Regions from separate parts of the Neobacillus sp. C211 genome, predicted to be linked through region 3. Evidence: riboswitches for the same ligand, from Rfam matches in the RefSeq annotation. Region 3 holds a riboswitch; each other region holds the start of a gene.

The links. A riboswitch is a leader RNA that binds a small molecule or an ion and turns the genes downstream of it on or off. The one in region 3 is predicted to bind cobalamin.
Region 1: another riboswitch for cobalamin. It lies ahead of metE (5-methyltetrahydropteroyltriglutamate--homocysteine S-methyltransferase); the one in region 3 lies ahead of ACSU6B_RS17810 ((2Fe-2S) ferredoxin domain-containing protein).
Region 2: another riboswitch for cobalamin. It lies ahead of ACSU6B_RS04590 (ABC transporter substrate-binding protein); the one in region 3 lies ahead of ACSU6B_RS17810 ((2Fe-2S) ferredoxin domain-containing protein).

Annotation. Positions count from the first base shown of each region.
Region 1 covers NZ_JBPXRO010000008.1:118,716-121,873, forward strand. The annotation lists gene metE (5-methyltetrahydropteroyltriglutamate--homocysteine S-methyltransferase) at 1-1,850, opposite strand, end outside; cobalamin riboswitch at 2,032-2,212, opposite strand; gene ACSU6B_RS09915 (VOC family protein) at 2,308-2,703, opposite strand.
Region 2 covers NZ_JBPXRO010000003.1:200,587-203,744, reverse strand. The annotation lists partial or broken gene ribB (3,4-dihydroxy-2-butanone-4-phosphate synthase) at 1-610, shown strand, start outside; gene ribH (6,7-dimethyl-8-ribityllumazine synthase) at 636-1,106, shown strand; cobalamin riboswitch at 1,166-1,358, shown strand; gene ACSU6B_RS04590 (ABC transporter substrate-binding protein) at 1,553-2,518, shown strand; gene ACSU6B_RS04585 (FecCD family ABC transporter permease) at 2,484-3,158, shown strand, end outside.
Region 3 covers NZ_JBPXRO010000019.1:16,571-19,728, reverse strand. The annotation lists gene ACSU6B_RS17815 (hypothetical protein) at 1-449, opposite strand, end outside; cobalamin riboswitch at 683-872, shown strand; cobalamin riboswitch at 1,049-1,226, shown strand; gene ACSU6B_RS17810 ((2Fe-2S) ferredoxin domain-containing protein) at 1,352-1,735, shown strand; gene cobJ (precorrin-3B C(17)-methyltransferase) at 1,789-3,158, shown strand, end outside.

The DNA of each region.
Region 1 (3,158 bases), on a different contig from region 3:
TCTTTACGTAATGGCAATCCTTCACGTAATGCCGGTTCATCCACTTGAATAATGGCAATGCCTGCATCTTCTAACGCTGCAATCTCTTCTCTTAGTGCTAAGGCTAGTTGGTTGGCTACTTGTTCACGTGAAATATCATCGCGGACAAAAGACCAATTTAAGATTGTAATAGGACCTGTTAACATCCCTTTCACATACTTAGACGTTAATTGCTGTGCCGCTTCTACTTCCTTCACGGTCATTGGGGCTGTCCACTCGACGTCACCATAAATAATTGGTGGTTTGACACAACGTGAACCATAGGATACAACCCATGCTTTTTCTGTAAAGGCAAAACCTTCTAGCTTTTCTCCAAAGTACTCAACCATATCCGTCCGCTCAAATTCACCATGCACTAAAACATCCAGTCCTATTTCTTCTTGAATTTGAATCCAACGGGCTGTTTCACTTTTTAGAAACGCTGCATACTCAGCATCTGTAATTTCCTTTTTACGCCATGCTGTACGTGTCCGTTTTACTTGATCTGACTGAGGGAAGCTGCCAATGGTTGTGGTTGGATAATCTGGTAAATCTAATGCCCTTTTTTGCAAAGGTTGACGTTCTTTAAACGTCATTGAACGAGCAAAATGCTCTTGTGTTACTTGTAATACTAGCTCTTTCACACGTGCATTTTTCCTTGCCTTATGCTGTGCTAATGCTTCAGTTGCTATCATACTTTGTGACACGCTCTTATTCCCTGTCCAAGCCTCGTCACGGACGTAAGATGTAATATGTGATAACTCAATTATTTTCTCATCGGCAAATGACAAAGCATTTGTCAGTATGGCATCCAGCTTTGTTTCTGCCTTCGTCGTCACAGGTACATGCTGTAAACTACATGAAGACTGAATCCAAGCTTCTTTTACACCGCTTAATAATAAAACAGCTTTTGTATTGAATGCTTTTTCAGCCAAATTTGCCCGCCAAATATCCCGTCCATTTACGACACCAATTCCTAATACTTTGTCTTGTGGGAACCCGTGTTTTCGAAGTGAATCCATATTCTCTTCGGCACCATGTATGAAATCAAGACCAATCCCTGCCACAGGTAATTGAGACAGCTCTTCATACGCTGATAGTCCTTCAAAATAGGTTTGTAACATGATTTGTGCAGCCGGTACTTCTTCTGCTAATTGCTTGTAAATTTCCTGCACTAGTTTTACATCATCAGCAGTTAGTGAAAGGGTTAGTGCTGGTTCTTCCACTTGAATCCACTGTGCCCCAGCCTCTACAAGCTGCTGCAATACTTGAGCATATAACGGTAAGAGTTTTAAAATAAACAATGCTTTGGTTTTGGCATCGTATCCTTTCGCTAAGCTAACAAAAGTAAAAGGACCGATCATTGTAGGCTTTGTAATAAGACCTAATTCCTCTTTGGCTTCTACAAAATAATCTAAAATGTAGTTTTTGGTTAATTGTAATGACTTGCCTTCATACTCAGGTACGATGTAGTGATAGTTGGTGTTAAACCACTTTGTCATCTCACAGGCCACAACATGGCTTGCCCCACGGGCCATTTCGTAATAAGTGGTTAGATCGACTTCACTACCTGTCCACTTATAACGATTTGGAACCATTCCGAACATTGCCGCATGGTCAAGCATGCGGTCATAATTGGTAAAATCCCCAACTGTTAGTAACTCTAAGCCTAATGATTGCTGGCGCTTCAAATTATTCAAACGATTCGTTTTCATCTCGAAAATAAATTGCTCCTCTGATATCGCACCCTTCCAAAAAGATTCTATACAACGTTTCCACTCCCGATTATCACCAATGTACGGGTAACCAATGGCAGTACTAACTAAATTCATTTTTCATTCCTCCTTATTTAAATTTACATATTCCCAAATACAAAAAAAGCCATCTCCACAAAATGGGAAATGGCTTTACAATCAAGTTTAAGTTTTGCTAAAAAAACATGCATAAACATAGCTACTCATAACTCGTTTGTCGTACAAATGAATGTCACCACCTATTTCCACGTAGGTATTTGGTGTGTACTGGAAATTGGCAGGTCTCCTGGCTTATCATCATGGCTCCTCACACCTTCCCATCCTAAGACAGTGGTATTTGTGATTCACTCCGATTTACAGTTGCGGGACAGCGACGGAATTACACCGTTCTTCCCTTTTAAGCCAAGCCTTAGCTTGGCACCAATTCTTACACGATATGTAATTTTCACTAACTATAGCATATTAATAATATGAAGTACATAATTTTCTGAAAAGTAGTCAGTATGATGAGAGTTCTCTCGCTCACCTTAGGATTCTATTTTGCATTCGCATCGGGTTGATGAATTCCGAATATATTGCCTTCGGTATCAATATAGTATCCTTGCCACGCCATTCCAGGCAGGGCATATTTGGCCATTACGACCTTGCCGCCATTCTCAATAATTTTAGCTTCCGTTACATCGTAATTTTCCACTCCCATTGTACAAGCAAATGCATTCAAAGCTTGGTTTGCTTCCGGTGGAGCACTTTGCCGCTGCATCAAAGCACCATTGATCCCAGGTTCATTCTCATCGCCAGTCACTGCTCCAAAGTAAGGCATTCCTGCATACTCACTCCAATCTTGAAATGACCATCCGAATACCTCTCCATAAAACTTCTTTGCCCGTTCCATGTCATTGACATGAATTTCGAAATGAACTAATCTTCCCATGATTGCCTCCTAATTAAAAAAGTAATTATATTCTCTTCTAGCAAGTCAGTACTTATGTATATCTTGAAGTTATGATGCTTCATATTATGTTAGCAAAACTAAGGATGAAGCCAACTTTTCAATTTGAGCCAAAGCCTAATATATTTCCTCTTTATTATAGGATAATTATTGGAATATATTCAATTTTTATAAAAATTAAATAATTTTACTTATTAGTTCCTGTTTAATATTCTTGTCATTTATTGGACGATCTACGACTGATACATAACGTCCACCTTCTTATTATCGGTCACTCTTGGATTAATCTTTTTAAAATTGGACCTGTCATTGGTTATGGTCATATCAAGATGTTGCTGGGTTATACATCCTTTATCTTTCTTTTGGTCACTTTGTTTGCTGGGTACTTACGCAACAAGAAAGCATCAGGATTTCGAAATAAGTCCCACCGAATCATG
Region 2 (3,158 bases), on a different contig from region 3:
TAACGAAGCTCTTGCTGATTTAAAAGAAGGAAAGGTTGTTATTGTCTGCGATGATGAAAACAGGGAAAATGAAGGGGACTTTATTTCTCTTGCTGAAAAAGCAACGCCGGAGGTCATAAATCTTATGGCCACTCACGGAAGAGGTCTAATCTGTGTTCCTATTGACGAGGCATTAGCTCAAAAGCTCGACTTACATCCAATGGTTTCCAAGAATACGGATCCAAATCGAACAGCTTTTACCGTAAGCATTGACCATAAATTTTCTACAACTGGAATTTCTGCATTTGAACGATCAGCAACGGTGTTGAGTATGGTTGACCCGGAATCAAAAGCATCCGATTTTTTAAGACCAGGGCATATGTTTCCGTTGATTGCTAAAAAAGACGGAGTCTTGAGCAGAACGGGGCATACAGAAGCAGCTGTAGACCTTGCAATTTTATGCGGTGCCAAGCCTGCTGGTGTCATTTGTGAAATCATGAATGACGATGGCACGATGGCACGTGTCCCACAGCTGCGCAAAATTGCTGATAAGCTAAACATTAAAATGATTACGATTAAAGATTTAGTAGAATACCGAAGCAACAAGGAAAATTTAGTTAAGCGGGAAGTTTAAAACAAATTTAGGAGGCATACTCATGGGTAATATTTTTGAAGGAAATTTAGTTGGCTCAGGATTAAAAGTTGGAATCGTGGTTGGACGTTTTAATGAATTCATTACAAGTAAACTATTAGGCGGTGCACAGGATGCACTTAAAAGACATGGCGTCAGTGAGACAGACGTAGATATTGCCTGGGTACCTGGTGCATTTGAAATTTCATTAATCGCCCAAAAAATGGCTAATAGCAAAAAATATGATGCAGTTATCACGCTTGGTACGGTCATTCGCGGCTCTACTCCACATTTTGACTTTGTTTGTAATGAAGTGGCAAAAGGTGTTTCCGCAATCAATTTAAGTAGTGGCATTCCTGTTATTTTTGGAGTACTAACCACAGATTCTATTGAACAAGCGATTGAGCGTGCTGGGACAAAGGCTGGTAATAAGGGATGGGATGCCGCTTCGGCTGCAATTGAAATGGCTAATTTGTGCAGAACGATTGAACTTTAAAATTATTGCAAAAATACATGTACAATTCATTTCATCTTTTCTATAATGAATTTAACAAAAAATATTTTTTATTATTAGGTGCTAAAATCTTATTGTAAGATTTTCGGCTTAAAAGAGAAGTTTGGTAAAAGCCAACGCGGTCCCGCCACTGTAAATGAGAGCAACCTATATGGTGCCACTGTCGACTAAGATGGGAAGGCATAGGAAGCGATGATCATGAGCCAGGAAACCTGCCTAATTCTTGTGCGCCAATAAAACCTACGAGGATGGGACGGTGTTGAAGGCTAGACTCCCTTTACTTATTGCTAGTAACCTGAATCTAATCATACCAACATCTCCATTACATAGTGGAGATGTTTTTTGTTTTTATCCAAGCCATTTTGTTTTTGCACAAGAAGATTTATTTTTTGTTACATAATATTTATTAACTGAAAGTAGGGAGAAAAATGAAGAAGTTGTATTCATTGCTGTTAGTAGTATTATTAACAGTAGGAGTTTTAACAGGTTGTGTTGAAAAGAAAGACCAAGTTAAGGAAGAGAATAAATCCAGCGTTGAGAAGAAAACAGCGGAAATAACCTATCCAGTTACACTTACAGATGCTACCAAAACTAAAGTTATTATCGAAAAGAAACCTGAAAAGATCGTTTCACTAATTCCAAGTAATACAGAAATTGCATTTGCATTAGGACTTGACAAAGAAGTGGTGGGCGTGTCTGATTTCGATAATTACCCGGAAGCAGCGACGAAAAAAGAAAAAATCGGCGGACAGGAAATAAACTTAGAAAAAATCATTTCCTTAAAACCGGATTTAGTGTTAGCACATGCATCTTCAGCTCATAATTCTGAAGCAGGGCTTCAGCAGCTTAAAGATGCTGGAATTACCGTTTTGGTTGTTAATGATGCGCAAAATTTTGACCAAGTTTATGATTCCATTGATATGATTGGGAAAGCTACCGGTGAAACAGCGAAAGCCGATGAGATGATTAAAGGGATGAAGGATAAATTGGCCGAAATTAAAGCAAAGGCTGGGGAAATAAAAGAAAAGAAAAAGGTATTAGTTGAAGTTTCGCCCGCTCCAGAAATTTATACACCTGGCAAGAATACCTTTATGGATCAAATGCTAAGTATAATTAATGCGGAAAACATCGCAAATGATCAAGAAGGCTGGATTAAAATTGATCAAGAGGCGATGATTAAACGCAATCCAGATGTAATCCTGACTACCTATGGATACTATGTCAAAAATCCGGCGGAACAAGTTTTAACTAGAAAGGGCTGGGAAACGGTCAACGCTGTAAAAAATAAGCATGTAGTCGATGTGGATTCTGATCGCGTGACTCGCTCAGGCCCTCGGATCGTTGAAGGAGTAGAAGATCTTGCAAAGGCTGTCTATCCTGAGATTTTTAAATAATAAGTATTTAGCCTATATAATAGCTGGAATGTTCCTTGTTCTAGCTTTTTTATTAGGGATTTCAATTGGAACAGTTTCGGTGCCAATCTTAACCATTATTAAGATTTTCAGTGCGAAAGTTTTTGGGGTTATTTCATTGGAGACAATTGACCCTATGTATTCAAGTATTGTCCTTAACATTCGCTTACCTAGAGTGATTTTATCTGGTCTTGTCGGGGCTTCTCTTGCTATTGCAGGGGCAGCCTTCCAAGGTCTGCTAAGAAATCCGTTAGCAGATCCTTATACATTGGGTGTATCCTCCGGGGCGTCAGTTGGAGCGGTGTTGACACTGTTTTTCCATCTATCGATTCCTTTTATAGGTTCCTTCACATTACCATTGCTAAGTATTTTATTTTCCTTTTTAACCATCTTTTTAGTCCTTACTTTCGCCAGTAAAATAGAGCGTTCCATGAGAGTGGAAACGATTATTTTAACAGGGATAATTTTTAGCTCCTTCTTAGGGGCAATTATTTCGCTGATGATTGCGCTGACTGGAGATGAGTTGAGGCAAATTATTGGCTGGCTATTAGGAAGTGTATCGATGAGAGGCTGGGAGTACATAAAAATCATTTTGCCATTTTTTATCATTGGCTCAGGCCTG
Region 3 (3,158 bases):
ACCTTGACTAATGGCGAGGTTTGAAAAAATTCTTCAATATGCCGGGCAAAACTCAGATCCTCTTCAATAGGATAAAATCTTGCTTCCGACTCCACCCAGAAGGGTAGATTATTGTTAAAAATGTTGCCAATTTCTCCTGCATTTTGTTGAATTAACCGTTCGGGGTGTTCAACGGCAATATCGATAAATAAATTGACAGAAAACCTTCTTCCTCTTGTAGCCGCTGGGACTTCTTCCTTGTAGGTGATGGTTTGCTGCTGCATATTGACTGTATAAACCCTTTTATATTTGCCAATCCGCAATTCACTACGTGACAAACGCTCTCCATTTTTAACTGCATAGTATTCATTGTGATTATTAACATAAACAAAGGCATAGGTCATAGACGACGCCGGCGGCTTTTCCAAAAAACTAAATTTCACGTCTTTAACATCTTCAATAAATTGCATTAGGTTATTCCCTCCAGGTTAACTATTTTCATTGAGAGATCACTTACCCTTGTCTACATTCTATGCAGACAATCGGAAGAAAAGCCCCCATATCTTTGTAGATTGTTGTAGGTATCCAGCAATCCGATAGCTATGCCGCCCCCCTAAAATAATATAAGGGAATTTAAAAAGCACTTGATATATTCTATTTGTTAGACTAGTATAAATATTATCTCTTAAAATTACATATGAATTTGTTAACAATTAGTTAAGATGCCTTAGGGCTTAATAGGGAATCTGGTGCAAGGCCAGAACTGTCCCCGCAACTGTGAGTGTGGACGAAATAGACAAACCACTGAACCGTTTATTTTATTGACGATTCGGGAAGGGTCTAAAGTAGGAAGAAACACAAGTCAGGAGACCTGTCTTAACTTTTAATGTTTCGATTTCTTCGGGGGTTGTGAAGATGGAACGTTTGACAAAAAGGATTATTTATTATCTTTCTTTGTGCTGACGTTTTATCCGTTCAACTAATGTTGAACGGATTTTTTCGTTTTGATGATTCTAAATCATGTTTAATTATCATAGTTTAGCTTTAGAAGGAACAAGCCTTTTTAACAATTGAATAGATTAGGATAGGTGCACGAATATGTGCTTAATAGGGAAGTACGGTTTAAATCCGTCACGGTACCCGCCACTGTATGGGGAGTTCATTGCAGATGTCACTGAAGGAATTCGGGAAGACGCAATGAAATGATGAACCTAAGTCAGGAGACCTGCCTTTACCTAATAACTTCCATCAACCTACGGGAACATAGGTAGAAGTGCTGAACATACATCGCTATTTTTTTGTGTGTATATTTTGCACCTCTATGTCCATAGGGGTGCTTTTTTTACGTAAAAAACGAAAAGGAGAGTGTGACATGACTACTTGGAATTTACAAGGGACGAAACACCATGTTTTTATTTGCAACGGCAGCAGCTGTATGAGAAAGGGTGGGGAGGAAGCGACACAAGCGATTCGGAATGAAATCACCAATTTAAACTTAGATTCACTCATACATACAACAAGAACGAGATGCAATGGGAGATGTAAGGATGCCCCCGTTGCCATCGTCTATCCGTCAGGGACTTGGTATAAAAACGTAACCTCAGAAGTGGGAACTACGATTGTAAAGCGTCATCTGGCAGAAGGTCATTGCCTTCAGGAGCATGCGATCTATCAATATTCCGAAGCAGGATTCATACCGCCAGAAGGGTCGGAATGCATCGAAGGAGTACAAAAAGTGGTTAAAGAAAAGATGTAACAGCGGATAGTAGCTGGATTCTAGTTTGAAATTTTGGAAGGTGGCGTAATAGTGTGAAAGGCAAATTATTGGTTATTGGTTTTGGCCCTGGTGATGAAAAACATATCACTGGCCGGGCAAAAGAAGCCATCGAAGAAAGTGATATCATCATCGGCTACAAAACCTACGTTGATCTAATCAAGGGATTAATAGCTGGAAAACAAATCATTAGTACAGGAATGACAGAAGAAGTGAGCCGGGCCCAGGAGGCAGTGAAACAGGCCGAACTCGGTTACACAGTAGCCGTCATTTCAAGCGGTGATGCCGGTGTATATGGAATGGCAGGACTGGTTTACGAAGTGCTAATCGAAAAAGGCTGGAAAAAAGACTCAGGGGTAGAAGTGGAGGTGGTCCCTGGCATTTCCGCCATCAACTCCTGTGCTGCTTTATTAGGCGCGCCGGTCATGCATGATGCCTGTACGATCAGCTTAAGTGACCATTTGACACCTTGGAGCTTGATTGAGAAACGAATCGAAGCGGCCGCTTCATCTGATTTTGTGATTGCCTTATACAATCCAAAAAGCGGGAGAAGAACACGGCAGATCATGGAAGCTCAAAAAATTCTACTAAAATATCGCTCGCCAGACACCCCTGTAGGATTGGTAAAGAGTGCTTACCGTGATAGTCAAAAAATCGTCTTAACCAATTTACAAGAGATGCTCGAACATGAAATTGGCATGTTAACCACCGTTTTAATTGGCAACTCTTCCACATTTTTCTACGACGGCTTGATCATCACTCCGCGCGGTTATCAGCGGAAGTATACATTAAATCAGGCAATACAGCCGTTGAAACCGCATCAACGTTTGCAAAAGGAAGCCGAACCATGGGCACTGGAGCAAATGGAAGATGTAAAACCGGTAAACAAGGAACTAGTCACCCCAACCTCCATGAAAGAGTCGCCAAGAGAGCTGGCTGAGGAAGCCTTGCAAATGATCCTTGGTGAGAACGATGGACCTTCCCAAGGTTTAATGGTGAAGCAAGAATTTCAATCTATTTTTGAGGTAGCGGTCAGCCCTGGTGTCGCCAATAAAAAATTTACCGCGAATCAGATGGTCATTCTTTCCGAAATTGTCGGAGAAGAAGGGGTCATGGAATACACACAAGACCATTTTATGAAGCTGCAAATTTTAACCTCTAGGCCTGATGAGATTGTTGAAAAGCTAACGGCGGCCAACTTTTTGATTGCTCCTGTTGGCGACGTATTAACCGTAAAAGCCTGTGATTTTTGTGACGGAGAAAAGAAGGATTCCATTCCTTATGCCGATGAGCTTCAGGAAAGGCTTGGCGGCATGGAACTCCCCAAAGAATTAAAACTTGGTGTGAATGGCTGCGGTATGGCCTGTTATGGAGCCGTAAAAGAAGATATTGGCATTGTCTACCG